DNA from 3 places in the Bradyrhizobium sp. SZCCHNR1043 genome. Region 2 is predicted to be linked to each of the others. Evidence: predicted binding sites of a transcription regulator. Region 2 holds the regulator's gene; each other region holds the start of a gene.

Region 1 (10,056 bases), on a different contig from region 2:
ACCGGGCTCGACGTCGCCAATGCCTCGCTGCTGGACGAAGCCACGGCGGCGGCGGAGGCCATGGCGCTGGCCGAGCGGTCGGCACGGACCAAGACCAAGGCGTTCTTCGTCGATCAGGATGTCCACCCGCAGACGCTGGCGGTGCTGCGCACCCGCGCCGAGCCGCTCGGCTGGCAGCTGATCGTCGGCGACCCGGCCAAGGATCTGGACAGCGCCGAGGTGTTCGGCGGCCTGCTGCAATATCCGGATACGACGGGCGCGCTGCGCGATCCGCGCCCCGCGATCGCCCGGCTGCACGACAAGGGCGCGCTCGCGATCCTCGCTGCCGACCTGCTGGCGCTGACATTGATCGCCTCGCCGGGCGAGCTCGGTGCCGACATCGCGATCGGCTCGGCGCAGCGCTTCGGCGTGCCGATGGGCTATGGCGGACCGCATGCCGCCTACATGGCGGTACGCGATGCGCTGAAGCGCTCGCTGCCCGGCCGCATCGTCGGCCTGTCCGTCGATTCGCGCGGTGCCCCCGCCTATCGGCTGGCGCTGCAGACCCGCGAGCAGCACATCCGCCGCGAGAAGGCAACGTCGAACATCTGTACCGCGCAGGTGCTGCTGGCGGTGATCGCTGCGATGTATGCCGTCTATCATGGCCCCGACGGGCTGAAGGCGATCGCCCGCACCGCGCATCGGCGGACCGCGGTGCTGGCTGCAGGGCTGCGCAAGCTCGGCTTTGCGCCGGAAAGCGAGACCTTCTTCGACACGGTCACCGTCGAGGCCGGCGCCAAGTCCGATTCGATCATCGCCCTCGCGGAAGGCGAGCGGATCAACCTCGGCCGCGACGGCAGCAGGCTGCGGATCGCGCTAGACGAGACCACGACGGCCGATGTCGTCGAAGCCGTCTGGCGCGCATTCGGCGGCGACCTCTCCTACACGGCGATCGAGGCGGAAGCGCGCGAGGCGCTGCCGGCCGAGCTCAAGCGGCAGCGGCCGTACCTGACCCATCCGGTGTTCCACGCGCATCGCTCCGAGACCGAGATGCTGCGCTACCTGCGCAAGCTCGCGGACCGCGATCTCGCGCTCGATCGTGCGATGATCCCGCTCGGCTCCTGCACGATGAAGCTGAACGCGACCACCGAGATGATTCCACTGACGTGGTCGGAATTTTCCAGCCTGCACCCGTTCGCGCCGCGCGCGCAGGCGGCCGGCTATCACACGATGTTCGCCGATCTGACCGACTGGCTGTGCCGCATCTCCGGCTATGATGCCGTGTCGCTGCAGCCGAACTCGGGCGCGCAGGGCGAATATGCCGGCCTCCTGGCGATCCGCGGCTATTACGCCGCCCGCGGCGAAGGCCATCGCACCATCTGCCTGATTCCTTCCTCCGCCCACGGCACCAACCCGGCCTCGGCGCACATGGCCGGCATGGAGGTGGTCGTGGTCGGCTGCGATGCAGGCGGCAATGTCGATCTGGCCGATCTCAAGGCCAAGGCGGAAGCGCATAGCGCCAAGCTCGCCGCCATCATGATCACCTATCCCTCGACGCATGGCGTGTTCGAGGAGCACATCCGCGACATCTGCGACATCGTCCATGCCCACGGCGGACAGGTCTATCTCGACGGCGCCAACCTCAATGCGCAGGTCGGCCTCTCCAGACCCGGCGATTACGGCGCCGATGTCAGCCATTTCAACCTGCACAAGACGTTCTGCATTCCGCATGGCGGCGGCGGCCCGGGCATGGGGCCGATCGGCGTGAAGGCGCATCTGGCGCCCTTCCTGCCCGGTCACCCTGCGACCGATGGCGCGAGCGCGCATCCGATCGGGCCGGTCTCGGCGGCGCCGTATGGCTCCGCCTCGATCCTGACCATCTCCTACATCTACATGCTGCTGATGGGCGGCGACGGCCTGACCCGCGCCACCGAGATCGCGATCCTCAATGCCAACTACGTCGCGGCGCGGCTCGATGCGCATTTTCCGGTGCTCTACCGCAACGAGCGCGGCCGCGTCGCGCATGAATGCATCATCGATCCGCGGCCGCTCAAGCAGAGCAGCGGCGTCACCGTCGACGACATCGCCAAGCGGCTGATCGACTACGGCTTCCATGCGCCGACCATGAGCTTCCCGGTGGCGGGCACCTTGATGATCGAGCCGACGGAATCGGAGTCCAAGGCGGAGCTCGACCGCTTCTGCGACGCTATGATCGCGATCCGCCAGGAGATCGCCGAGGTCGAGCAGGGCCGCTTCGGAATCGAGGCCTCGCCGCTCCGCCACGCGCCGCACACGGTGCATGACATCGCCGACGACGATTGGAACAGGGCCTACCGGCGCAGCGAGGGCTGCTTCCCCGCGGGCACCTCGCGCACCGACAAGTACTGGTGCCCGGTCGGCCGCGTCGACAACGTCTACGGCGACCGCAATCTGGTGTGCTCATGCCCGCCGGTGGCCGACTACGCCCAGGCGGCGGAGTAAGCCTCCTCACGCATGCTCCAAGGGATCGGGCGCCACGGCTCGCGACAATCAATGACGTGAGGCGTGCCATGATCCGGAGCGATGAGCACCGCATGCCAACGCCAGAGATTGGCGTTGATCAATTCGGTGCCGCCCCACCAGCGCCAGATCGGATTATGGCTGCTGAAATCCTCCTCGCCGGCGAGGATTGCCTTGCCGAGCGGTGTCAGCGACAGCGTGCTGGCCCTGTAGCGCTCGAGGCGTTCACGGCTGTCGTGCATCTCGACCGAGAATGGCGATTCGGCGAGGCCCGAAATTGCAGGCACCGGCGCGAGCGCCAGACCGTCGAGCAACGTGCCTCCTTCCCAATAGTCATAGACGCGCCGTTGAAAGCGATCCTGATGATGCGGCAACAGGTCGAATGGGTGCTGATAGCCGGCTGACAGCAATTCGAGGATTCTTAGCTCCGATGCTCCGAGGCCCGTCGCAACACCGGGAAGCTCATCGAGCATCTCCTGCACGCAGCGGCGAAGCTGCGGCAGTGCACTGAGATCCTGCTTCAACAGATCGAACCAGGCTTGCGGCGTCGGCGCCCGAAACGCCCGCCATGCCAGATGACCCAGGTCGAGATGCTCACGTGCGAGCTCTACGCCGGCAATGGTCCGACCGGCGAGTCGCCCGGCCGGGGCATCGAATAGCGGTACATCGACATGCCGCAATACGATCTTCGTCGCGATCTCCGCGTGATGGCGCAGATAATCCAAGAGCCAGATCAGCACCAACTGGTCGTTCGGACGGGTTCCCATCCACAGCTCGACGCTATCGCAGCGGTCAACAAGTTCGAGAAAACTGTGACTCCGCCCGCCGGCCGCCATGACGTCGCTACGCGAGGCGAAATCCAACCAATGCCCCCGCTTCCGTCGCGTGGTGCGCTGGACGAGATACGCCGATAATTCGGCATCGGATGGCAGCGGTCCCCACACGAAACGATGGAGAATTGGCACCACCAGGTCGGCAAAGCCGCCCCTCCGAAGCGCTCCGGCGCTCGGATCATCGGCCGCTAGAATCAAACGCGTCATGCTGTTGGCTCCGGCACGGCCCGATTGGCTCAAGGCGCTATCAACATATTCGCGATCGGCTCCCGGCGCCCAGGATCGGCGTCGGAAGTCTCGGTGCCGCCGTGCGGATCCGGTCCGCTCGTCCGCGTGCACGCCTTCAGCTATTCGCGTTGAAGATCGTATCCGGCGCTCAGAGACGCATTCTCGCTGCATTCGGGAATGCAGCCGCAGATTTCGGTAGAGCACCACACATCTGCAAACGGGCGCTGGAACGTCGACAACTCAACGTCCACGGCGCCCGCCGCCGCCGTACCCCTACTCTTCCGCCGGCTCCTCACCGTCGGCGTCGCGCTCGGCATTGCCGGCCAGGATCTGCTCGGCGATCAGGCCGGAGTTCTGGCGGATCGCGGCTTCGATCTTGGCAGTCATGTCCGGATTGGCCTTGAGGAACGATTTCGAATTCTCGCGTCCCTGCCCGAGACGCTGGCTATCGTAGGAGAACCAGGCGCCGGACTTCTCGACGATGCCGGCCTTGACGCCGAGATCGAGGATCTCGCCCATCTTGGACACGCCCTCGCCATACATGATGTCGAACTCGACCTGCTTGAACGGCGGCGCCAGCTTGTTCTTCACCACCTTGACGCGGGTGGTGTTGCCGATCACCTCATCGCGCTCCTTGATCGCGCCGATGCGACGGATGTCGAGGCGCACCGAGGCATAGAACTTCAGCGCGTTGCCGCCCGTGGTGGTTTCCGGCGAGCCATACATCACACCGATCTTCATGCGGATCTGGTTGATGAAGATCACCATGGTGTGGGATTTGTTGATGGAAGCGGTCAGCTTGCGCAGCGCTTGGCTCATCAGGCGGGCCTGCAGGCCCGGCAGCGACTCGCCCATCTCACCCTCGAGCTCGGCCTTGGGCACCAGCGCCGCGACGGAGTCGACGACCAGCACGTCGACCGCCCCCGAACGCACCAGCGTGTCGCAGATTTCCAGCGCCTGCTCACCCGTATCCGGCTGCGAGATCAGCAGCTCGTCGATGTTGACGCCCAGCTTGCGCGCATAGACCGGATCGAGCGCGTGCTCGGCATCGATGAAGGCGCAGATGCCGCCCTTCTTCTGCGCCTCGGCCACCGTGTGCAACGCCAGGGTGGTCTTGCCCGATGATTCCGGCCCGTAGATCTCGACCACCCGCCCTTTTGGCAGCCCGCCGATCCCCAACGCGATGTCGAGCCCGAGCGAGCCGGTCGACACCGTCTCGACATCCATCGAACGGTCGTTCTTGCCCAGCTTCATCACCGAACCCTTGCCGAACTGACGTTCGATCTGGGACAGCGCAGCAGAGAGCGCCTTACTCTTATCCATTGAGGAACCTTCGACGATACGCAGGGCGGTGGCGGACATTGGCGCTCCTTATGGCGGGGATTCGCGAGATGGACAAACGGTTAACGAGGTCGGCCAGCAATCTTGAGGTGAATGTACTCCATCCGTTCTTTGTTCGCAATATGTTCTTCCCAACAATCATCGCTCTCAGCCCCCCTGACAACCGCGGGGACACGCCTGCCACTCGGGGGCCGGCGCGCAGTCCACCGAGCAGCAGCGAGGGAGCGCCGCCCGATCAGCGCGCCCAGAAGCGAAGTACGGGGTGCTGGATGACGGCGACCGCGAAAGGATCCTGATCCGGCTGGAGGCGGAAGCCATGTGCGCGAGCGGCGCAGCCGCCGACCGGCGATCGCGCGGATGATGACCAGCCTGTCCGAGCGCTCCAACCTCGCCCACCGCGCCTGCGGCAGACATCAACTCAATTATAAGTTGTTAGTGTCGTCCCGGCCGTGCCCCATCATCCTGTTGGTCGTTCTCTATGAGCCTCGCACACCGCTTCCAATTTTCGGCACCAGCATGACCGGATCCAACAAGGAACAGACCCTCACGTTGTGGCGCCCCGTCGGCCCAAAGGAGCTTGCCTTGATCGAGGCGTCGGGCATGCGTGCGTTTCCGCCGCGCCTTCCTGAGCAGCCGATCTTCTACCCGGTGCTCACCGAGGACTATGCCGTGAAGATCGCACGGGACTGGAACGTGCCGGCGAGCGGCGCCGGCCACGTGCTGCGCTTTGCGATCCTGCGAGGCTTCATCGACACCTACGAGGTGCGCGAGGCCGGCGGCCGCAAGCATCGCGAGCACTGGATTCCCAGCGAAGACCTCGCCGACTTCAACGCCGCAATCGTTGGACCGATCGTGCTTGTCAGGTCTTTCCCTTGAAACTACCAAACTCCTACACGCGTGCGTAGATCGCACATTCCGGGGTTCTCCTGACAGGAACGAAGTTCCCTCGCCTCTTCTGCTTTTGTTCGGCTCATCGTGCGTGCAGGCGCACGGTTTCGATGCAGATGCGCATGCAATGCTCGGCCGCGCGCAAGCTGTGTCCGGCCAGAAGTTCCGCAACAGAAGCGTCCGCGGATCTGCCGCGGCTTTCTGAGGCGGAATGGCACCCTGCGTTCCGACCGGAGCAATGGCCGGCGCGCGAACAGCTCGACGGCCGCCATATGACGAGCGACAGATGAAACGGCGCCCGCCAGGACGCTGTCTCGTGCCATGCCAGAGGGAGCCACGAGAGCCGTTCGCGCAGCCCCCTATGACCGGGCGAATGAGTGGGCCGAATGGAAGCCGGCGTGATCCGCATCACGCAGCACGCGGCGCTCACGACATCTTCAAGCCACAAACCATTGTCATAAACTTTGGGTTGCGTTATAGAATCATGGTTGTCGTACGTCTGAGCAAATTTTTGATCAGCCCCGGATTTGTTTGTTCGTTGCGATGATGGTCGCCGCACATTGTCAGTGGTGTATCGCCTTTGGTGTATCGCCCGTGGTGTGCCGTCGACCGATCCCTTGCAGCCTGCCTGCTACAACATTTGCAGGCTCCGTCACCCGTAGGCGCACGGCCCTGAAACCATCCGCGCCGAAAGAAAGCCCCGGACGACGTCCGGGGCTTTCGACGTTGATAGCTCCGCTCGGGATGCATCCCCCCGTCATTGTCGTGATGTCGAGGAACGGATCGCTTGCGTTGCGCTTCATATTGGCGATGACAAGAGATGACGTGACGTGCCCGTCCTGCAGGGCCGGCCTTCAAAGGATCGAGCTTCACTCGCAGCAAGGCGCCGCGGGAGAGAGGCGTTGTCCGGCTTGCGATGAACTCTTGGAAATGGTCGACGGCGCGACGCAGATCGCCTACCGACTGACAGTCGTGCCGGAACGGATCTTCGATCACAGCTAGGCGCGCGTCCCACGGCGATTGATCGAGATGGCAACCTTGATCTGACGCAAGGCACGCCTACTAGTTTCGCACTAGTCTAACTACGTCATTGCCGAACTGCCCTCGCTGGGAAGCTACGACGTTGACGCCGAGCCTCGGACCGCGGCGGTCCGAGGCTCATTCGTTGGCCTGCAATCCGTCCGATTGCGCCGCACATCCTCAACGGCAATCAGCTCAACGGACAGCGCGACCGACCGTATTTTACCGGAATTGATCCGAGGGGGTTTTGCGCTTCCATTTGCGATGCGTACATCAAACCCAGCGGCCTGGGGCGGTCAGGGCTCACCGGTTTTGGCAATGCCGCTCTATTTCTTTCGTATCCGTAACGGCCACTTCTCAGGCGCGTCCGAGTATGGGACCGAGTGCGCCGACCGCAACGCAGCCTGGAAAGAGATGACCACCGTCTGTGCCGACATGGCCAGCAGCATCTCGCGCAAGCTCGCCGAAAACTCCGAATGGCAGATGGAGCTGCTCGACGAGGCACGGCAGCCGGTCTTCCGCATCCGGATCGTCGCCGAGTCGCTGGATCAGGCCTGACGGCTCGCCACACCTCTTGTAGATCGTCACCGACGAGAACCACAACCGAAGCCTGTGGCCGGCGAGGTGACTGCGCGTCATTTCGCCAGCCGAGCTTGATCCAGATCAAAATGCCTGTCTGCATCCTGGCAGACATTTAAATTTGTATGGGTAATCTGATCTTCAAATGTCCGCGAACGGGGATGAACGTGCAGCATTGGCTGGAAGAGCCGAAGCCCGGCGATCCCGCGTACGCCTATGAAACCGTGGTCTGCAAGGCCTGCACGCGGCTTCATTTCATCAATCGCGACACGCGCAAGCTTCTTGGCGAGAAGGAATGAGGCGCTAGCCGGAATGATTCAATCGGCGCTGGGAAGCCGCCGCATCGTGAACTCGATGGCCCCATCGGGAAGCTCGCGCCAGCTTTCGACGGCGCTCATGTAGCCGGCCTTGGGATAGCGGGTCAGATAATCGCGGGCCTTGGCGCGCGCTTGCTCGCGCGGCAGCGTGAACGTGTCACGAACGTAGCCGTCGCGAACCGGGCCCACGCTCTTCTTCTGGCGCCGGGCCGCCATCCGGCTGGCCATGTCTCGAGGACGCATCCCCATCGACGAACTCCAACGCGCTGCCACACCGTCAATATAGACGGGGCCGCGAGGAATCCGAGTCCGCAATCAGGCAAGCGGGCCCGGGAGGATCAGAGCCCGCCGACCCGAACGCGATAAATCTCAGTTGGTGCTGCCGACAGCCTTCGGCTTCTTGGCCGCGGTGGTCTTCATGGCAGGCGCCGCCTTGGGCTGCTCCGCCGCCCGGACGTTGCCCCAGGGATCGGCGCTCGTCTTGGCGTCCGGAATCTTGCGCATGGTGTCCTTGTAGGCCTGCTCCCGCGCCGCTTCGGCCTCTTTCTCCTCGGGCGACTTGGAGGGACCGTCGGCGAGAAGGTTGATGTTGGGCATCTGCGCCATTGCGGGAACCGCCCAGCCGGCCAGCACGGCGACCGCCATCGTCACGATCAGCTTCTTCATTGGTTACTCCCCGGTATAGGCGCCTTATACCATCGCTTCGCCATGCGCCAAGCCCGCGGCACTGTGCCGGAACGGTGGACCACAGGTCGGGATGTTCACGGCCGCATCGTCTGCGCGCACCTGCCGTCTGTTCCACGGTGTGCCCTCATCATAGTTTTCCAACTCCGGCCTTTTCAAGCCGCCGCTCTGCGGCAACATTCCGGCGGCTCCGCCGATCGCGTCGAGGCAAGTCGATGCCAAGACAAATCGATGACACGATCATGGAAGGACCTCCGCGCGTGCCGAACGAGACCCTGAACTTCACCACCGACGACGCGAGGCGCATCCTCGATGACGTGTTCGCGCCCTGGATCAAGGATCTTGGCTTGATCGTCGAGGACATCGCGCCGTCTGCGCAGGGCGAAGCCGGCGCCATCCTGCGCATGCCGTTCTCGCCGCGGCTCTGCCGCGACAATGGCGTCGTCTGCGGCCAGGCGCTGATGGCCTTTGCCGATACCGCGATGGTGATCGGGATGGTCACCGCGAGTGGCGGCTACCGGCCGATGACCACTGTCGACCAGACCACGCATTTCATGCGCGCCGTTGCCTCCGCTGACGTCCTGGCGGATGCGCGCGTGGTGCGGATGGGCCGCACCATGAGCTTCGGGCGGGTCACACTGACCAGCGCCAGCGATGGCAAGCCGGTGGCCATGGTGTCGAGCGCCTTCGCGATGCTCTGATCTGCGGCCTCTCTGATCCGCGGCCCGGCGGGGGGGGGTTAACGAAACATGAAGGCGACGGCCCGGGCTTCGCAGGCCGGATTCATCTGATCGAAACGCGAGACTGATTTATTTTAGGTGCTTTTGACGCGAAAGGTGACGCCATTCGGCACCGGGTTACAGGCCATGAGCGAGACGAGTGACAAGCGCATTGCACCGAGGCATCGGGTGCTGAAGCAGGGCAGGCTGGCATTCGACGGCGGCGGCGCGGTCGATTGCATGGTCCGCAACATGTCCGACACTGGCGCCAGGGTCGAGGTGGTCAGCCCGGTCGGTCTGCCCGAAGCCTTCACGCTGGTGATCCCGGCCGACAAGTTCACGCGGCGCTGCCACGCAGTCTGGAGCCACGACAAGCGGATCGGCGTGGCATTCGACTGATAGCGGCGCGGCGGGCTAGACCCGCCGCAGGCGCCATCGCCACAACGTCACCAACAGACCGACCAGCACCCCGACCGCGAGCAGGACGCCGGCGGCGAACCGTCCGCCCGGACGATCAATCGTCCGTGACCACAGCGAGGGCCCTTCGCCATCGCGCGCCAGCCGAAACGCCACGACGCTGTCGCCGAGCGATGTGCCCGCCTCCGAATGGCCGCCCGCTGCGATCACCACGAATTGCTCGCCCTTCCATTCATAGGTCATCGGATTGGCGATGCCCGGCGCCGGCAACCGGCCCTGCCAGAGCTCCTGACCTGAGACAGCGTCGAAGGCGCGCAGATAGGCATCCATCGCGCCGGTGAAGACGAGGCCGCCGCCCGTGACCACGACGCCGTTGACGAGCGGCGTGCCCCACTTGAACGCCAGCCCGAGCGGCGCGCGATCCTCGGTGGTGCCGACCGTCGAGCGCCACAGGATCCTGCCGGCCTTGAGATCGACCGCGACCATTTCGCCCCATGGCGGCCGGTTGCACAACAGGCCGAGCCTGGACATGGCGACCACCCGCGTCACCGC
Region 2 (10,056 bases):
CTTCCAGATGTCGTTCGCGGCGACGCTCGGCCTGGTCGCGCTGGTGCAGTTCGGCCTGCCCAAACTGTTTGCGAGGCCGGACAGCTCCACGACGCAGCGCATCGCGCTGTGGGGCGGCCGCGAGCTTGCGATGCTGCTGCTGGCCTCGCTGATCGCGGGGCTTGCGACCACGCCCTATGCCGCGTTCCACTTCCATCGCGTCACGCCCTATGGCGTGCTCGCCAATCTCGCGGCGATGCCGGTGGTTTCGGTGCTGGTGATGCCCGCCGGACTGCTCGGCCTGCTGGCGGCGCCGTTCGGGCTCGACGGTCCCTGGTGGACGCTGATGGGCCTCGGCATCGACTGGATGATCGCGGTGACGCGCTGGGTGGCGGCGCTGCCTGGCGCGGTCGGGCGCATCCCGGGCTTCGGCATCGGTCCGCTGATCCTGGCCAGCCTCGGCGTCATCCTGATCGGCCTGATGCGCACACCGCTGCGCTGGTCGGGTGCCGTCGGGCTCGTGGTGGCCACCGCGTGGGCCGCCACGACGCCGCTGCCCGACGTGCTGATCGCCGGCGATGGGCGCGCGGTGGCGGTGCGCGGCCGTGACGGACGCCTGCATGTGATGCGCACCGGCAAGGACGTGTTCGCCACCAAGGAGTGGCTCGCGGCCGACGCCGATGCCCGGCTGCCGGCGGATTCATCGCTCGCCGATGGCGTCTCCTGCGACGAGGCGGGCTGCGTGGTCGCGATGGCCGACGGCCGATTCGCCGCCTTGACCCTGCGCGCCGAGGCGCTCGACGATGATTGCGCCCGTGCCGCGCTGATCGTCACCGCGCGCGCCGCGCCGTCATCCTGCGCGGCGGCCGTCATCGATCGCCAGCGCCTGCAGCAGCAGGGCGCCTTGATGCTGGTGCAGCGGGGCACCGGCTTCTCCGTCACGCCGGTGCGCGCTGGCGGCACCGATCGCCCGTGGTGGCCGGCGCCCGCCGAGGCCGGCGAGTTCGACACGACGCTGACGCCGCGTGCGCCGGTGTCGCGGCTTCAGGACGCGACGCCGCCGGAGACGGAGCAGGGCGAGCAGGATTGAGCGCCGGACAGCTCGAACGTGCTGAGATGATACAACGTGCCGAGATGATACACGGTGTCATCGGGTCCATCGAACAGCGAGGGACCTTCGACCAGCGTGAACGCAGCGCCCGGATAGCGTTGCCAGATGGCGATGTCATCAGCCGTGACCGTCAGCCATCCGAACGCAAGCATGTAGCGGCCGGACTCGGAGAGCCGGCCGGCCTTGTTCCAATCGATCTTGTTGACCACGGCGGCAAGCTCCCCCGGCACACAATGCTGGCCGAGGGATGTCGTTCCTATTCGATGCGATGCCGGAGCGTGAGGTTCGCCGGAAAGACCTTGCGCTTGCAGAAACCAAATCTCCCCCGGCCGAAAGCTCGCTCATGGCCGAGAGAAATGCGGACGCGCAGGCGCTCAGGTGATGCTGATGCGGCGAATCGATGTGGCCTGCGAAGCCGGAACGTCCTCCGCCATGCCCGGGCGGCGCTCGGCCGGCTGCTTGCTGACCGGCAATTGTAGCACGGTGACGCGCTGGCCCTCGCAGAGCTGGGTCACCAGCACGTGGCGGCCGTCGGCGAATTCGATCGCGTCGTGATGGCGATCGGGGATGTGCGTCTCGATGCTGTTGAACTTCGCGACGCGCTCGCGGATCGTCCGGGTCCAGAGCCAGCGGCTGTCGTAGCGGACGTCCTCGACAAATGCCAACTCGGTGCCGGGCAGCATGCAGACTGCGACGGTCGGCTCGCTCTCGAGGGCGAAGCCGCGGGTGGCGGTGCCGCGAAACGTCGTCGAGATCAACGTCTCGCCGACCTTGGCGGGACGGGACGCAACCGCATGGAGGCTGTAGTCACACATCGGATCGCTCCTCGTTGAGAGATAGCCGACCCACGCTCCCCCCGGACAGGCGCAGGCCTCTATCAGAGTGGACATCGAGGAGATGTTAGCGCGCGCTTCACGGCAATTCTGCGCTGATCTGCACCGCGTGCGCCCGCGGGCGATCACAAGCGTTTGAGCATGCCGCGCTGCACATCCTGAGGTGCATTCGCGCGTGACCAATTTCGATCGGCGGAGAAGCGCGTGCGCTCGCCGCCGATCGACCGATCGCGTCCGCGATCAGTACTTGCGATACAGCCCGACCAGCTTGCCTTGGATCTTCACCCGGTTGGGCGGCAGGATGCGCACCTCGTAGGCGGTGTTGGCCGGCTCCAGCGCGATCGATGCGCCGCGGCGGCGGAAGCGCTTCAACGTCGCTTCCTCATCGTCGATCAGCGCTACCACGATGTCGCCGGTGTCGGCGGTCTCGTTGCGCTGGATCAGCGCCATGTCGCCGTCGAGGATGCCGGCATCGACCATGGAGTCGCCGCGCACCTCGAGCGCATAGTGATCGCCGTTGCCGAGCATGTCGGCAGGCACGCTGATGGTGTGGCTGCGCGTCTGTAGCGCCTCGATCGGGGTACCGGCGGCGATGCGGCCCATCACCGGCACCGCGACGGGGCGCTCGCCATCGTCCAGCGCGGGAGTGCTGGTGCGCACCTTGCCGAGATTGCCCTCGATCACCGATGGGGTGAAGCCGCGGCGGTTGTTGGCAGCCTGTGACAGCTCGGGCAGCTTGATCACCTCGATCGCGCGGGCGCGGTTGGGCAGCCGGCGGATAAAGCCGCGCTCCTCGAGCGCCGTGATCAGGCGATGAATGCCGGACTTCGAGCGCAGATCGAGCGCATCCTTCATCTCGTCGAAGGACGGCGGCACGCCGGCTTCCTTGAGCCGCTCGTTGATGAACCGCAGAAGTTCGTACTGTTTGCGCGTCAGCATCTCGACCTGGTCCCCAGTTTGTTGTCGTCCGAGTCCAGGAGCTGCGCCTTGAGCACAAACCGGCTGAGAGCGCCTTGGAGTCGGACCATCATCGCGTCGCCCGCAACATACTAAAAACAAATCATGAACGGACACTATATGTTCGATGTGTGTTCCGCAATCCTTAAATTGTAGTGAACGGACCGGGCTTTGCCGGGGGAAACGGCCTAGCTCGGCAGGCGCAGGATCTCGCACGGGCTGCCGGCGGCGGCCTTCGGCGCAAACGCCCGCCGGATCACCAGCGCCTGCGAGAGCGCGAGATTGCCGAGCAGCGACGAATCCTGCTGGGTCACCGGCGTTGCGATCAGGGTGCCGTCGGCGCGCTCCTCGAGCTGCGCCCGCAGATAGTCCTCGCGCGAATCGTTGGCCCCGAGTTCGCGGCCGAGCAGGGCGGTCTCGCGTGGCATGCGAGCTTCGTCGCGGCCGAGCAGCCGCCGAATCAGCGGCACCAGGAACAGGATGGCGCAGACATAGGACGACACCGGATTGCCGGGCAGTCCGATCACCCTCATGTCGCCGAGCCGTCCGTGCATCATCGGCTTGCCCGGCCGCATCGCGATCTTCCAGAACGCCATCTCGACGCCCTCGGCTTCGAGCGCCTGCTTGACGAGGTCGTGATCGCCGACCGAGGCGCCGCCGGTCGTGATCAGGATGTCGGCCTTGGCCTCGCGCGCCCGCCGGATCCCGGCGATCGTGGCCTCCATCGTATCCGCGGCGATGCCGAGATCGATCGGTGTCGCGCCCTCGCTGCGCACCAGCGCCCGCAGGGCGTAGCCGTTGGAATAGACGATCTGGCCCGGGCCGGGCGTCGAGCCAGGCATCACGAGCTCGTCGCCGGTGGCGAGCAGCGCCACCTTCGGCCGGCGCCGCACCGGCAGTGCCGGATGATTCATGCTGGCCGCCAGCGACAGGTCGCGGTCGCTGAGCCGGCGGCCCGCCTTCAGCAGCACCATGCCCTCATGAAAGTCGACGCCGGCGGGCCGGATGTGCCGGCCCTTGATCGCGGCCTCGGTGATCACGACGTGGCCATCTTCGGCGATCGTGTCCTCCTGGATCACCACCGCGTCGGCGCCCTCAGGGACAACGCCACCAGTGAAGATGCGCGCCGCCTCGCCGGGTCCGACCACGCGATCGAACGGCCGCCCCGCCGCGACCTCGCCGATCACCCTCAGCCGCACCTTGGCCTGGGCTGCGTCCGCCGCGCGCACGGCGTAGCCGTCCATCGCCGACATCGCCTCGGGCGGCTGCGTCCGCAGCGCCGCGAGGTCGCGGGCCAGGATGCGGTGATGGGCCTCGTCCAGCGTCACCAGCTCCTCGGCCAGCGGCTCCGCGCCGGCGAGCACGGCGGACAACGCATCAGACACCGGCATCAGGGCCATGAGAGTTCCTTCGGATGGAGACGGCAGATCGAATGAGTCGCCTTCTAACCGAACGCGCACGGCTCGGCCAAGGGCTCAGGCCGCTTCCTGCCTTCTGATCGTCTGATGTTGGCCGCGTCCGGGCCGCTGCCTCACGACCGCGCGAGAAACCCTGCAATCAGTGCGCAGAAGGTCGACCGCAGTGCCAAGGCGTTGGCCGATGCGCCGTTCCGGTTAGCTCCCGCCCCGCGTTCTATCCAGCAGCTGCGCGACAGGCGGCGCGCTCGGTCGTGTGCAGGATATCCGCCACCATGTTCCGCAGCCAGACCGATGCTGCATCACGATCGAGCTGCAGCGGCCAGACCATCGAGACGGCCGGCAGCCGCAGCTTCAACGGCGCGGGACAGAGCGTCAGCCCAAATCGCGGCCCGTAGAGCTTTGCCATCCTGGTCGGTATCGTCGTGATCACCGGTGATGCGGCGACCGTCGCCAGCACGCTGAGGAATTCCGAGGAGGCCGAGACCACGTTGAGCTCGGTCCCGATCTCATCCAGCGCCGCCTCCAGACAGCCCTGCAGGCTGTTGGTCAGCGTCACCAGCGCGTGCGGAAGCGACAGATAGTCGGCGAGGCTGATCGGTGTTTTCATCGCGATGCGCTTTGGATTGTAGACGCAGCTCAGCGCCTGCTCGAACAGGAGCTGGGATCTGTGCCGCTGTGCGACGGCGTCGAAGCAGCCGACCGCGACATCCAAGGCTCCGTCGTCGAGCAGGCGATGCACTTCGTTACGCTCGGTCGGCCGGCTGAGAAGCCGCACGCCGGGCGCCGTTCGACGGAGCACCGCGGTGAGCTCGGGGATCAGCAGCAGCTCGACCTCACTTGAAAATCCCAGGCGGATGGTGCGCTGCTCGGTCGCCGGGTCGAACTCCGGTGCGGCATGCAGCGCTGCCTGCATCTGCCCCAGCGCCGCCCGAACCGGCCCGGCGAGCACCGCAGCCTTTGGCGTCGGCTGCATGACGGCGCCGACGCGGACGAACAGCTCGTCCTGCAGCAGCACGCGAAGCGTCGACAGCGTATGGCTCATCGCAGGCTGACCCACCTTGAGGCGTGCGGCCGCGCGCGTCACGCTGCGCTCCTGCATGAGCGCGTCGAACGCGACCAGCAGATTGAGGTCGAAGGAGCGAAGATCGAAGTGATCGATGGACTGCATGAGCTGGATCGATTTGAGGAATGTATGACCTAGTCCTAGATCTCGGCCCAGACAAGACCACCGTTCGGATCGAGGCGGCCAGACATGCAGGACATCACGACCTATCGCGTCGGAGACGCCACCATCACGAGGATCTTCGAGATCGGCCTCGATGCGGTCGAGGGAGAGTTTTTGTTTCCGGGCGTAGAAGCAGACAGCATCGTTCGGGAACGAGGCCAGGTGGGGCCGGGATCGGTCGATCCGCACACGGGATCGTTGCGCCTGAGCATCCATAGCTGGCTGGTGCGGACGCCAGAGCGGGTGGTCCTGATCGACACGGCCACCGGCAATGACAAGGAGCGGCCCGGCGCAGCAGTTCTGCATCGCTTGAACGAGCCGTTTCTCGACCGGCTGCGGGCGGCCGGCGTCGCCCCTGGCGATGTCGATCTCGTCCTGATGACGCATCTGCACGCGGATCATGTGGGGTGGAATACGCAGCTTGCCGATGGCCGTTGGATGCCGGTGTTTCCCAACGCCCAGCACATCTTCTCAGGCCGCGAGCGCGCCTATGTCGCCGCACTCTCGGCCGGCAACGGCTCGGACGCCGCAATCAGAGACGCAGCTGGGCTTGGCCCAATGCTGCATCCACCGATGCCTGGGGTCTACGAAGACAGCGTGCTGCCGATCGTCGAGGCCGGCCTCGCGCGCGAGATCACGGTCGATGGCAGCGAGGTCGTCGACGGCTTCCGTTTTCTGCCGAGCCCCGGTCACAGCATCGATCACGCCTGCATCAGCTTCAGCTCACGTGGCGAGCGCGCGCTGTTCTGGGGCGACGTGATGCATCATCCGCTGCAGGTCGCGCGTCCGGACTGGAACTCGGTCTATTGCGAATTCCCGGATGCGGCGCGGACCTCACGCCGATGGGCGATGAACCATGCCGCCGAGACCGGCTCCCTCGTGCTCACGACCCACTTCGCCGAGTCCTCGGCCGGGCGGATCAGCCGCGACGGCGACCGGTTCGCGTGGCACTTCGCCTGATCCGAGGTGACCATGACCGAGAACGCAACGTCCTCCTCGCGCATCGTTTCCGAGCGCCGCCTGATCGAAGGCCCGGTGTCCGATGTACAGCTTCAGCTCATCAACAAGCGCCGGCATGACGTGCAACGGTTCTCGGCCGAGCGCACGCTGGCGATGATGCACGGCGCCACCTTTTCATCCGCCAGCCTGTTCGACGTCGCGGTTGGTGGCGCCTCCTTCATGGATGTCCTGGCGCAGGCCGGCTACGATGTCTGGGCCGTCGATGCGCGCAGCTATGGCGGCTCCAGCCGGCCGCCGGAGATGTCGCGGGCGGCCGAGGAGGGATCTCCATTGGTCAATGCGCGGACCGCCGTGGACGATTTCGGCGCGGCGGTGGACTTCATCTGCCGGCATCGCGACGTCCCGCGCGCCAACGTGCTCGGCATGTCCTGGGGCGCCACCGTCGCGGGCATGTTCGCGAGCGCGGCGAGCGCGAAGCTCGAGAAGCTGATCCTGGTAACGCCGCTCTGGCTGTCCAGCGAGCCGCTGCGCATCGACGCCGGCGGACCGCTCGGCGCCTATCGGATCGTCAGCCCGCGCGCGTTCGAGGCTGCGTGGCGCGGCGCCGCTCCGGAGCAGGCGCGGGACAAGCTGATTCCGGACGGCTGGTTCGAGTCCTGGGCGGAGGCGACGCTCGCGACCGATCCGGACTCGCCGTACCCCGGCGCGATCCGTGCGCCTTCGGGCGCGGTGCAGGACGTGCGCGAGCATTGGACCGTGGACCAGCCGATCTACGATCCCAGCACGATCAACTGCCCTGTTCTCGTGCTCTCGGCGGAATGGGATGTGGACGTCCGCTTCGACGTGGCGCACGACCTGTTCGTTCGTCTCGTGAGCGCGCCGTACAAGCGCCTGGTCGAGATCGGGCAGGGCACGCACATGATCCTGATGGAGCGAAATCGACGGCAGGCGTTCGATGCGGTGATCGGATTTCTGGACGAGCGCGTCGTGCCGGCGCGTTGATCGTCGCGCGGACGGCCTGCACCGCGTTAGAGCGGATGCCGAATCCAGACATTCGGCTCGACATAGGCGGCATGGTCGTGCTCGACCGACGCGAGCACGGGCACGAGAGCAGCGGGGACCTCGATCTCACCCGAGCGATCGAAGGTCACGCCGGTCCATTGCGACCACTCGGCGAGCGTGCCGACGATGGTCATCGAGCACGGCGCGATCTTGACGATCTCGCCACCGATGCCGAGGTGCGTGCGCAGCCAGGAATCGACCAATCGGCCGTCTTCGCGCCGCTGATCGAGATAGGCGCGCATCGGCGTCCGCGGCGCCAGATGTTTCTGGTTCGGCCGCACCGGCGCGTACAGCTCGGCAAAACCTTTGGCGCGTGCGCAGCCTTTCAGAGCCGCGAGCATGGCGAGCGAGCTGCCGGGCACGCGCGCCTTCGGCAGCAGCGCAATCTCCAGCGCGCTCATCGTCGTCGGCCGCCGTCCCAGCAGGCGGTCCTCGTGACCCCAGCGGATCACCTCGTCCCAGCCCGCATCCGGCAGCGTGCGGCGGCCCTCGATGCCGAAGGTGAAGGGGACGGCGAAGGCGCGCCCGACCACCTCGTCACCGGCGAGCGCCACGTAGGCGCAGTCCGCATATTGGTCGAACACTGGCGGATCATAGTACAACGTCGCCGTCCGGTCCTGCCGCATGAACTCCGGCCAGATGGCATCCAGCTCGGGCGAGAACACGCGCGGGATCAGGTCGGGCCGATCACGCAAACAGATGATGTCGAGGGGCATTCGGTTCTTCCGGGCCGCGGGGGCGTGCAGAGCGGACAGCTTAGGCGGTCGGGCCGTCTGCGACCAGCGGATGTGGCGGGAGACGGGCCGGATCGCTCCCTTGCCGGCGGTCGAATTTAGGATTCGCTTTTTCGGAAAAGTCTGCTATGCTGATTTGGTCCCGTGCTCGACAGGAGGGGCGCTTCGCGATCGTCACGGACGTGGAGCGCGGGATGCGGTGGCCGCGACGTGCCGCAGCGTGCTCGGATGGCACGCGGACGAACGGCATGGCGCGGACGTGAAGTCGCGTGGTCCTGGCATCCCGAAGCTGATGCCAAGCCGGCGGGTGATGATGATCCCGACGGCGACGGTGGCCAACAAGCCGGGCACCGGGGAGATCGCGTATAAACGTGAAGACCATCGCGCAGGGAATGCCGGATGTCGGCTGGACCTGTGGTGACTGCCGCCTGCTTTTTTTCTGCAGGCGGGCCATGGGTTGCGGCCAGCAGCCCGGCATTCCCTGCGCCCTCCGATTGGAGGAGGGGGAGATGAGAGCAGCAAAGCTCGGGCACATCGTGTCGCGAGAACAATCTTGCATGAGTGGGCACCGTCATTGCGAGCGCAGCCCTTCAGAACGTCACGCCGCTGGCCATGACGCACCCTTGCGCGATGCGATCAAATCCCGAGCGCCTCCAGCGCCGCGGCGATGTCGGCCGTCGAGCGCACCAGCACCGCCTGCAGCCCGCTGGCCCGCGCGCCGTCGATGTTTTCAGCGAGATCGTCGAAGAATACGATGCGCTCGGCGGGCACGCCGATCGCATCGACCACATGCGCGTAGGCCTCGGCATCCGGCTTTCGCAGGCCGATCGACGACGACAGGAAGATCTCGCGAAAGTGACCAAGCAGGTCGGCGTAGCGCGGCGAGAAGTGATCGATGTGCGGCTGGTTGGTGTTGGAGAAGGCATAGAGCGGCAGTTTCTCCGCCGCGCGTGCGAGCAGCGGGGCGATGCCGGGCATCGGACCGACGAAGATCGCGTTCCAGCCCTCGAGAAACTGCGCGTCGGTGATGTCGATGCCGAGCTGCCGGCGCAGGTTGGCGAAGAAGTCGGCGTCGGAGACCGTGCCGCGCTCATGGCCGTGGTAGATCTCGTCGCGCACGAAGCGCGCGGCGAGATGCTCCGGCGCGCAGCCGGCATGCGCGGCCCAGCGCGAGACGACCTGGACGAAATCGATGTCGATGACGACGCGGCCGAGATCGAACAGCAGCGCGTCGGCGTCGCCGGGGCGGAGAGCGGAGGAGGGCATGGAGGGGGGCGTCGATGGCTGGCGTTGAACGGAAGGGCCTCCGCCTCAATAACGGTAGGGCTCGATGTCGACCAGCGGAAACGCGCTGACGACGCTCGGCTGGTTGGTGGCGGTTGCCGGATGCAGGTAGGAGCCGTTGAGCTCGGCGAACGAGGTGACGCCGAGCAGGCCGAGCGCGCGGATGACCTCGTCCTCCAGCAGCTCGAGCATGCGCAGGATGCCGTCCTCGCCGGCCGCGGCGAGCGCCCAGCATTGCAGCCGGCCGATGCCGACGAGGTCGGCGCCGGAGGCGATCGCCTTGACGATGTCGGTGCCGCGGCAGAAGCCGCCGTCGACCATGATCTTTGCCCGGCTCTTCACGGCGGCGACGATCTCCGGCAGCACTTGCATGGCTCCGCGGCCATGGTCGAGCTGGCGGCCGCCATGGTTGGAGACGTAGATCCAGTCGACGCCGTGATCGACCGCAATCTGCGCGTCCTCGGCGGTCGCGATGCCCTTGATGATCAGCGGC
Region 3 (10,056 bases), on a different contig from region 2:
ATCTGGCCGACGCCGTGAGCCGGATAGACGACGAATTCGTTGGTCTTGAAGCCCTGGCGCTGGGTCGGCAGCTTCTTTTCCTCGACGCGCGGCGCGGCCGCGGCGGGAGCAGCCGGCTTGGCGGCGACAGCGGGCTTGGCAACAGGGGCAGCAGCTGCGGGAACGGCGGTCTTGGTGGCAGCCTTGGGCGCAGCGGCGGCCTTGGCAGGCGCAGCCTTGGCAACAGAGTCCTTTGCAAGAGTGGTCTTCGCGGCGGATGCTTTCGCGGCAGTCTTGGCAGTCTTTTCAGGCATTGCGCTTCTTTTGTTCTTAGTGGACTTGGCAGCCGAGGCCTTCGCGGCAGCCCGAATCTCCTTTACAGGAGTCCGGGCACGGCCCTTGGAAACGCTGCGGCTGGCCGCGGCGGCTTTTTTTGTACTCTTGGAAGCACTCTTTTTACGCGTTTTCTGTGACACAGCCTGCGCGCGGAACTGCCACGCCCCTGTTTGATGTTGCGGGAACCTAAAAGGGCGGCCAAAAAAGGTTACGCATGGCCGGGTTCGGCTCTGAGAATGTGCTATATATAGCACATTTGCCGCAAAAATCAATGATTTGGAGGCCGCAGGGGCGGTATTGTGACGGATCCACGAAGTTAGGGTTAAGTGAAGCGTGCCGGAATAGAACAACTCGTGCAGCGCGTCCCGCTCGCCGCAAGAGGTGTTCTAGGCCATTGTTTCCGCGTAACGATTTCGATCGGCGCGACGGCGCCCCGCAGGCCGGGGCGCGCTGGTGACCGCGCAGGTCGCGAGACGACCGTCAGTCTCCGGCGCCGGGCTTCGACGAAAAATATTTCTGGAACTTTCCATCCTCGCCGTCGTGCTCCTTGGCGTCGGCCGGCGGGTCCTTCTTCTGGGTGATGTTGGGCCAGGACTTGGCATATTCGGCGTTCACGCCCAGCCACTTCTCCAGCCCCGGCTCGGTATCCGGCTTGATCGCGTCGGCCGGACATTCCGGCTCGCACACGCCGCAATCGATGCATTCGTCCGGATGAATGACCAGCATGTTGTCACCCTCGTAGAAGCAGTCTACCGGGCAGACCTCAACGCAATCGGTGTATTTGCACTTGATACAGTTTTCGGTGACGACGTAAGTCATCCAAGGCTCCGGAACGGATCGACAATTCGGCTGGCTTGGACTAGCGCAGGACGTGTTGTGCCGCAAGTGAAGCGGGGCGAAGAACTGAACCGGATATTGCTCTGGCGCAATCCATCAGGATCGTCCGCCATCCAGATCATCGTACAGCCCGCGCACGGAGGCGGCATCGCCGCGGCGCTCGGCAAAGCCGGTCACCTTGAGCACGCGCACGCTGCGGTCGAGCGCGATGGTCAGCACGTCACCGGTCTTCACCCCGTGGCCGGGCGACGTCTCGCGCACGCCATTGATCCGGACATGGCCCGACGACACCAGCGCCGCGGCGCTGGTGCGCGCCTTCACCAGCCGCGCATGCCACAGCCATTTGTCGAGGCGCTGGCGCTCTGACGGGGTGTCGGACGTCGGCGTTGTCCTTCCAACCTATCTTGCCAACCGATCTTGCCGCTCAATCCTTGCGGTTGTTCGCCGCGAGCTGCTCCTTGAGCGCGGCAAGCTTGGCGAACGGCGAGTTGGGATCGACCGGACGGTCGCGATCCCGGCCTCCGCCGCCACTCGAGGCGTAGGGCCGCAGCGCCGGACCGCTGTCGCGCTTGTCGCGACCGCCCTTGCCGAAGTCGCGGCCGCCGCGTCCCTCACCACCGAACTTGCCGCCCTTGTTGCGATCGCGGTTCTGGTCGCGCCCCTTGGCGTCATGGTCGCGGCGCGGCCCGCGCTCCTCGCGCGCCGGCGCCGATGCGCCCTCGGCTGGAGCCGCACCAGCCTCCGGCGGGCCCTTGCGGAAGTCCTTGCCGAACTCCTTCATCCGGTCGCGTCGGCCCTGGCCGCGGTGATGGCGCTCGCGCGCCTCGCCGCCCTCGGCCGGAGCCGTCCCGGCAGGCGCCTGCCCGCCGCCGGCACCCTGCCCGCGCTCGTGCTGCGGACGGTTGGGCCGGCCGCGATGATGATGGTCGTGGCGCGGCCTGCGCTCCTCCGAGCGCCCGCCCGGCCGCCAGACCTCGACCAGGACGGGCTCGGCGGCAGCAGCGGCCTCGGCCGGAGAAGCCGCGGTCGCGGTAGATCCAGCAGCAGCTTCAGTCCCGGCAGCTTCAGCCGAAGCATCGCCGATGCTTGCTGCCTCGTGTGCGACGGCCTCAGCGGCTTCTGGCTGCGGCGCATCCGCAGCAACGGCGGCTTCCGCCTCGGCGACGACGCTTTCGGCAGCCGTCTCGGCCACGGACGCGTCGTCCGCCGCATCGGGCGTGACGAAATCGACGGTCGGCAGCGATGCCAGGGCCGACACCGACGCGGTTTCCGCCTGCTCCTCGCCGACCGCCGCGGGCACGGCGATGGTCTGCTCGGTCACCGGAGCGACGGCGGCCTCCGCGACGGTGGGAACCTGCTCGTCGGCCGGCTCGCCGGCGACAAGCGCGAGGTCCTCGCCCGGCACGGCCTGCGCTTCTGCCGGCTCAGCCGGGGCGGTCTCCACAGCAGCGGCCTCGGCAGCAGCAGCCTCGACGGGCTTCTCAGCCGGCTTCGGCGGCAGCGGCGGACGCTTCTCCATGCGATAGCCGAGCGCGCGCAGGATCGAGGCAAAGTCCTCGCCGGCCGAACCGGTGAGCGAGGTCATCGCCTGCGTCACCACGAAGCCGCGGCCGTCGAAGGCGCCGGCGGGCTTTTCGCCCGGTGCATTGTCGCGCCAGGCCAGGGCGGGACGAATCAGGTCGGCCAGCCGCTCCAGGATGTCGACGCGCACCGCGCGCTCGCCCGCCTGCTTGTAGCCGAGCACGCGATAGGCATCGCGCGGCAGCGCCTTGTCGACCGGGAACGAGGTCCGGCCCGAGCTCGCCAGATGCTGCGCGCCGGTCAGCGCGGACATGTCGACATTGCCCTGCTTCTCGGCCCACAGCAGCGCAGCGAGCGCGCGCGCCGCGGGCTTGAGCAGCGCCGGGACGTAGATGTGATAGGCGCCGAAGCGCACGCCATATTTGCGCAGCGTGGCGCGCGACGGCTGGTCGAGATCCTTCATCTCGGCCGCGATCTTGGCGCGCTCGATGACGCCGAGCGCCTCCACCAGTTGGAACGCGATGCCGCGGCCGATGCCGGTGATGTCCTCGGCCTTGGACAATTCGAACAGCGGGCCGAGCAGCTTCTCGATATGCGTCTTCAGCCAGAGATCGAGCCGCGCCTGCACCTTGTCGCGCGCAGCACCCGTCAGCCGCTCGTCGGCGATGATGCGCAGGCGCGGATGCAACGCGTCGTCGGCCGCGACCAGCTTGGCGACCGCGTCGCCGGTCCAGCGCACCGTGCCGTCGGCGGTGAGCACGATGTGCTCGTCGGGCGCGCTGGACAGCTTCTCGGCGCGCGCCTCGATCTCGCCGGCCAGCGCCTTCTGGGCAGCAGCCTGCAAGGCCTTGGCCTCCGAGCCGGCTTCGGCGGCGTCGGGCGCGAAGGTGAATCCATCCAGGCGGCCGATCGCGTGCCCTTCAACGATCACTTCGCCGGTCTTGCCGATTTCCGTATTCAAAACACTGTTCTCCCGCAGGCGCCGCATCAATACACTGGTACGACGATCAACGAAACGCTCCGTGAGCCGTTCATGAAGGGCGTCTGACAATTTATTTTCGAGCTCGCGGGTAATCCCCTGCCAATAATCAGGGTCGCGCAGCCAGTCTGGCCGGTTGGCCACGAAGGTCCAGGTACGAATCTGTGCAATCCGCCCCGACAGCGTGTCGATGTCGCCATCGACGCGGTCGGCCTGATCGACCTGTGCGGCGTACCAGGCGTCCGGAATACGCCCCTTCTGCATCAGGAAGCCGAACACGGTGGTCACCAGCTCCGCATGGGCGGCCGGCGACAGCCTGCGATAATCGGGGATCTGGCAGGTCTCCCAGAGACGCTCGACCGCGGACGCGCCATGCGCCATGTCGCGCACCTCGGCGTCGCGCGCGGCATGATCGAGCACGCGCAGATCCTCCGCGATCGGCGCGCGCGTCAGCGCCTCATGCCCCGGCGCGATCGCCAATGAGACCTGAAGCGCGCTCAAGGACGCGAAATCAAGCCTGGAGTTCCGCCATTGCAGCACCTTCACGGTATCGAAGGTGTGGTTCTGGAGCGCATTGACCAGCTCGGGCTCGAACGGCGCACAACGCCCGGTGGTGCCGAACGTGCCGTTGCGCGTCGCCCGTCCGGCACGGCCCGCGATCTGGGCAAACTCCGACGGCGTGAGCCGGCGGAACTGATAGCCGTCATATTTGCGGTCGGACGCAAAGGCGACGTGGTCGACGTCGAGGTTGAGCCCCATGCCGATCGCGTCGGTGGCGACGAGATAGTCGACGTCGCCGTTCTGGAACATCGCCACCTGCGCGTTGCGGGTTCGCGGCGACAGCGATCCCAGGACCACAGCGGCGCCGCCATGCTGGCGGCGGATCAGCTCGGCGATGGCGTAGACCTCGTCGGCCGAGAAGGCCACGATGGCAGTCCGGCGCGGCTGTCGCGTGATCTTGCGGTCGCCGGCGAATTCGAGCTGCGACAGCCGCGGCCGCGTCACGGTCGATACGCCCGGCAGCAGCCGCTCGATGATGGGGCGCATCGTCGCAGCCCCGAGCAGCAGCGTCTCGTCGCGGCCCCGCCGGTTGAGGATGCGGTCGGTGAAGACGTGGCCGCGCTCGAGATCGGCGGCGATCTGGATCTCGTCGACGGCGAGGAACGACACGTCGAGATCCCTGGGCATCGCCTCGACGGTCGACACCCAGTAGCGCGGGTTCTTCGGCTTGATCTTCTCCTCGCCGGTGATCAGCGCAACGGCCTCGCTGCCGACGCGATCGGCGATCTTGTTGTAGACCTCGCGCGCGAGCAGCCGCAGCGGCAGTCCGATGATGCCGGAGGAATGCGCGAGCATGCGCTCGATCGCCAGATGCGTCTTGCCGGTGTTGGTGGGGCCGAGCACGGCGGTGACGCCGCTTCCGGGAGCACGGTCGGACGCGCGCTCGAAAGGCGAGGCTGCCGAAGAAGACGAAAAAGCCATTCGTTAAATTGGGTCTCGAGGCCGGCGTTGCAGGCGCGCGGGTCAGGCGCGATGGATGCTGGAATTATCGTCGTTCTGAGAGGCTGCGATCCTCACACCTGTGTCATATTGCTACGCATATAGGGACGCAGCTTAAGCTTCGGAACGCCTTGAGAACGAATCACGCCCGAATCGCTGACTCCAGCGCCTTTCCGGCTTCGTTCACCGCAACATCTCGCGCCGCGCGATCAAGGCAGCACTAGATCAAGTTTTCACGGTCTCGACAAGCAACGCTTTCGCGAGGGAACTGGCGCTGTTTTCGAGCAGACCCGAGTCGAATCAGAATCGGCGAAGAGTCAAACGGATTCACGCGAGCCGTCGTTCAGGCCGCGCGCCGGACACATGCTGGCTTTCCGGGCGGCCTCGCAATGACGGCGCCGGCCGGACAACGAGGATTCCGCCGCGCGCTACTGCGTTTTCGCGACGTGCGGCGAGGCCTGGGTGATGAAGGAGGTCGCCTCGAGCATCGCCTTGCCGAAAGAGGTCGGAATCACGACCCGGAACGGCACCAGGATGCGCGTGCCCGCGAGCGGCACGAAGAAGATCTCCATGTTGCGGGCCTGGGCGAGATATTTGATCACCGGCCGGTCCGGGATGTAGCCCGCAACCGGCGTGAAGTAGACCGCGCAGACCAGCGCCGGACCACGATAGCCTTTGTCTGCCTTGACGTTCTCCATGCGCTTGTAGTCGAGCTTGAGCTCGTAGCGCATGCGGCCGTCGAACACGGGCGCAGCGCCGCGGCACGAGTCCGGCGACAGCAGCTCGCCATTGCCCGGCACCCGCACCAGCGAGGCCGTCATCGGATCGAGCACGCCGCGCTTGTGGGCATCCGTTACCGGGATGCGGTCGGGATCGACCGGCGGCGTCGGCTCGATGGCGAAATCCTTCACGGTGCCGTTCTGCAGATTGATGCGGATCTGCTCGGACTTCTTTCCCGTGGTGGTCGAGGCCTGGTAGCTCTGCCCGACCAGGGCGCCGTTGACGACGCGCCCCTGCACCGACCCGGTGCCCGATCCTTGGGAGAAGCTCTTGAGCAGGCCCGCGGTGCCGCCCTGAGCTGCGGCGCCGTACTGATCATCCCCGATTTCGACCGCCCAGGTGCCCTTGCCGACGGGGATGCCAGCCAGCGAAGCCTCATATTGGGCGTCCAGCCGGGCCTGTGCCCAGGCGCCGTGGGGGGCCAGCAGCAGGAGCGCCGCGATGGAGCCGGCCACCGCCAGGCGCCGGAAACGGAAGAAGGCCGTGCTGTTGGTCACGTCGAAATGGTCCTGCCGATCCGCTTGTCGGGCCCCGGCCCCTGTGCCGCGCCACTGCTGTTACTTACGCCAAAAACGCTCCTGAACAACGCGAACCGGTCACATCCTGGCCGATTGTCCAGCGCTTTACGTCCGGCTCCGCTTCCGGCGAAGCCGCATCGGGCGGCCCAAACTCCCCGTGAGCCCCTGCAATCCGCCGGGCTCGACGGGCCGATTTGACGCGCCATCGCGCGAACGTCCACTCATCACGCCCGAATACGCCCTTTATGTGGTCTCCGGCGATCGGCTATGATGTTGATTGTACGACGTCTTTCGGAGAAAAACGGCCATGCGGACGCCTATGGCCGGACGCCGTGCCGCGGGCGCAAATACCGCCGCCGTGAAGCGAGGCAGCCCTGCGATTCGGCGCGTGGCAAGGTGCCACCGGCCCCATCCCTCAAAACCTTGACGAAAAGCCGCATCCCCCCTATAGGACCGCATCTCCCAGAGACGAGCTGGACGAGTTTTGGACCCCCGCGGCCCGCCGACACAGGCGGACGAAGGGTGCGGGGATGAGAGAGGATTTACTGCCATGTCGCGGCGCTGTGAACTGACGGCCAAGGGCCCCCAGGTTGGCCACAAGGTCAGCCACTCCAACATCAAGACCAAGCGGCGCTTCCTGCCGAACCTGTGCAACGTGACCTTCATCTCGGATGTACTCGGCCGCAACGTGCGCCTGCGCGTCTCGACCAACGCGCTCAAGAGCGTCGACCACAATGGCGGCCTCGACGCCTATCTGCTCAAGGCCAACGCTGCGGCGCTGTCGCCGCGCGCGCTGGAGCTGAAGCGCGCCATCGAGAAGAAAGCGGCGGACGCTGCCCCGGTCGCCAAGGCGAGCTGAGAGAGCAAGCCGAAATCCACGATTGATGCAGAAGCCGGACGCGTCACAGGCGGGGCTTCGAGCGAAGCGAGATATCGAAACGGCCGGATCGAGAGATCCGGCCGTTTCGCTTGCGGATGCCGTGACCAGCCGACAACTCTGGACACGGCAGCCGGCGCGGGGCGACCGGACACGTCGAGCGACCATCCGTTCGTACGGCGGCGCCATTCGATCACTTCGCTATGTCCGTCGCGCGGCGCGCAACAGCGACCCAGACGAAGTGCCATAGGAACCGACCTCCCCAACACCAGCCCGATGCTCTACACTCGTTGCGGTAGCATTATCGCGGACATTCCTTTGTCATGAAGAATATTGTCATCTGCTGCGACGGCACCGGCAACGAGATCAGCGAAAACATCTCGAACGTGCTCAAGCTCTATCGCTGCCTGCGCAAGACCGACAAGACGACGCCACTCCAGGCCGTGTTCTACGATCCCGGCGTCGGCACCCTGACACAGCCGGACAGCTGGCATCGCTTCAGGGCCAATTTCAACATGGTGCTGGGGCTCGCCACCGGGTACGGCCTCGACGACAACATCATCAGGGCCTACTGCTTCCTCGCCACGCATTACCAGCAAGGCGACCGCATCTTCCTGTTCGGCTTCTCACGCGGCGCCTACACCGTGCGCGTGCTTGCCGGACTGATCCACAAGGTCGGGCTGATCTCGCCCGATCAGATCAATCTCGCCGGCTCGGGCGTGATCGCCTACAAGAAGTACTCCTCCGACAATCCGAAGGCCGGACGCGGCATCACCACCGAGGTCGAGAGCACCGAGGACGAAGGGCCGATTCCCGAGAGCCGCGACGATCAGGCCGCGCAATTCGCGCGCATCACCTCGACACGCTGGCCAACGATCCATTTCGTCGGCGTGTGGGACACGGTGGCCAGCGTCATCGTGCCGCGCACCGACCGGTTCCTCGCCCTCCCCAGCCTTGAGGAACTCGCCTTCTCGATCGAGAACCCGAGCGTGAAGATTTTCCGGCAGGCCGCTGCGATCGACGAACGGCGCTGCATGTTCCGGCTGAAGCCGTGGAACATGCCACAGACCTTCACGCCGAACCGCTTCAACAAGGCGCATGCGGGACCGCAGGACGCCAAGCAGGTGTGGTTCGCCGGCGTACATTGCGACGTCGGCGGCGGTTATCCCGAGGCGCAGTCGGCGGTCTCGAAGTATCCGCTGCTGTGGATGATCGACGAGGCGGTTGAGGCGGGGCTGGCGGTCAATCCGCGCACGGTGAACCAGCTCGCCTGGGGCGTGCAGCGCAAGAACAGCCCGTTCTCCTATGTGGCGCCGAGCATCCAGGGCCCCCTGCACGATTCGATGAGGCCGGCCTGGCGGCTGCTCGAATGGCTGCCGAAGAGCGCGACGTACAAGGAGTGGCCGGAGCGCAAGGCGCGTTTCGGATTCTACATTCCGAATTGCGAGCCGCGCTTCATTCCCGAGGGCGCGTTCATCCACGAGAGCGTGCTGATGCGGATCGCGGAATCGCAGGACTACCGGCCCGTCAATCTGCCCGCGTCCTATGAGCGCGTACCGCTTCCGGTCAAACAGAAGGCGGAGTAGCAGCAACAGCGCGTTGCGGGTCGAGCAGCGTCTTCGGAGGCTCGCGCGTGGCGGATCGCCTCAGATCATGCGCAGATGGATGACGCCGTCGGTCACCTCGCCACGGGCGAACTGCTCGCGCGCCATCTGCTCGAACGCCGTGCGGTTTCGCTGCAGATAAGCGAACGCCTGATTGCGTGTGCCGAAGCAGGTCTCGAGATGACAGACCTGCCGCGTAGCGCCGATTGCAAGCGCAAATGCGATCGTCTGGCCTCCACGCTGCGTCTCGTCCTTTGCAATGCGAACGTCTGTAGCTGTCAACTTGGCCACGTCAGCCTCCTCGGTACGAAGGTCGGATCTGTACGCGGGACGCGGTTGAGGCGTAATGATCAGGCATGGATCGCCCGTTTGTTCGAGCACCAGCAACGGATCTGAAGTTCCGATAGTTCCACCGGGCAGCCGACGTCGGAAGGCGAGATGAAGCAGCCCTAGCGAGCGACCTTCTTCCGCCGCTTCGGCGCAGGCGCAGCAACAGGACCCGCTTGCGCAGCTTCCGCTTCCTTGGCGAGCCGCAACACGCGCAGCCGCTCCATGTTCTTGCGGACCGCCATCGCGCGCTGGTCCCATTCGGCGCGCGCCTTCGCCCCGTCCTCGGCGGCGACGCGCTGGCGCTCTGACCGCGCAATGCTTTCGGGGGAGCGTTCTGACATCCTCTTGGTGGCCATCGACTGATCCTTCCGGAGATGCGGGTTACCGTCGAGACGCAGAAAGCCCGCTCAATACAGGATCGAGCGGGCAAACCAGCCATTTCAGTACATCCGTGAAATGGCCCAAGACGTCAGATCAGTACGATCAGACCAGCGCGAGATTTTCTGCGCTGGTTTTACCGCGCATCTTGTCCGTCTTGACCTCAAAACTGACTTTCTGGCCTTCAGCCAAGCCAGCGAGACCAGCGCGTTCAACCGCGCTGATGTGAACGAACACGTCGTTCCCGCCATCCTCCGGCTGAATGAAACCAAAGCCCTTCTGGCCGTTGAACCACTTGACGGTACCCTGCATGTCTATCTCCAAATCATTAATCGCGCGACCATCACGCGATCCTCATTCAACTGAGCGATGACTTTTGGAAATAGCCCACAGGCACATTCAGAAAGGCACAGCGGC

What was found. Region 2 encodes LexA, which represses DNA repair genes until DNA is damaged. Its sites were predicted from a motif close to TGTTCNNNNTGTGTTCNG; they were not measured.
Region 1: the regulator LexA is predicted to act here: its motif matches at 4,993-5,010, upstream of recA (recombinase RecA).
Region 3: the regulator LexA is predicted to act here: its motif matches at 5,275-5,292, upstream of QX039_RS14765 (helicase-related protein).

Annotation. Positions count from the first base shown of each region.
Region 1 is NZ_JAUEYN010000016.1:205,344-215,399, forward strand. Features, by position in the region: gene gcvP (aminomethyl-transferring glycine dehydrogenase) at 1-2,460, shown strand, start outside; gene QX039_RS27220 (DUF1835 domain-containing protein) at 2,439-3,518, opposite strand; gene recA (recombinase RecA) at 3,813-4,901, opposite strand; gene QX039_RS27230 (hypothetical protein) at 5,463-5,756, shown strand; gene QX039_RS27235 (DUF6894 family protein) at 7,107-7,346, shown strand; gene QX039_RS27240 (hypothetical protein) at 7,535-7,666, shown strand; gene QX039_RS27245 (hypothetical protein) at 7,685-7,933, opposite strand; gene QX039_RS27250 (hypothetical protein) at 8,054-8,350, opposite strand; gene QX039_RS27255 (PaaI family thioesterase) at 8,611-9,069, shown strand; gene QX039_RS27260 (PilZ domain-containing protein) at 9,235-9,486, shown strand; gene QX039_RS27265 (pyrroloquinoline quinone-dependent dehydrogenase) at 9,502-10,056, opposite strand, start outside.
Region 2 is NZ_JAUEYN010000005.1:115,687-125,742, forward strand. Features, by position in the region: gene QX039_RS10260 (ComEC/Rec2 family competence protein) at 1-1,069, shown strand, start outside; gene QX039_RS10265 (hypothetical protein) at 1,024-1,299, opposite strand; gene QX039_RS10270 (hypothetical protein) at 1,465-1,905, opposite strand; gene lexA (transcriptional repressor LexA) at 2,164-2,862, opposite strand; gene glp (gephyrin-like molybdotransferase Glp) at 3,069-4,280, opposite strand; gene QX039_RS10285 (LysR family transcriptional regulator) at 4,513-5,466, opposite strand; gene QX039_RS10290 (MBL fold metallo-hydrolase) at 5,551-6,483, shown strand; gene QX039_RS10295 (alpha/beta hydrolase) at 6,496-7,485, shown strand; gene QX039_RS10300 (hypothetical protein) at 7,512-8,171, opposite strand; gene QX039_RS10305 (HAD family phosphatase) at 8,916-9,545, opposite strand; gene QX039_RS10310 (alpha-hydroxy acid oxidase) at 9,591-10,056, opposite strand, start outside.
Region 3 is NZ_JAUEYN010000007.1:295,935-305,990, reverse strand. Features, by position in the region: gene QX039_RS14780 (CarD family transcriptional regulator) at 1-293, opposite strand, end outside; gene fdxA (ferredoxin FdxA) at 796-1,134, opposite strand; partial or broken gene QX039_RS14770 (RNA-binding S4 domain-containing protein) at 1,249-1,515, opposite strand; gene QX039_RS14765 (helicase-related protein) at 1,577-5,134, opposite strand; gene QX039_RS14760 (DUF3108 domain-containing protein) at 5,581-6,360, opposite strand; gene rpmB (50S ribosomal protein L28) at 7,001-7,309, shown strand; gene QX039_RS14750 (DUF2235 domain-containing protein) at 7,651-8,913, shown strand; gene QX039_RS14745 (hypothetical protein) at 8,974-9,318, opposite strand; gene QX039_RS14740 (transcriptional regulator) at 9,381-9,617, opposite strand; gene QX039_RS14735 (cold-shock protein) at 9,745-9,951, opposite strand.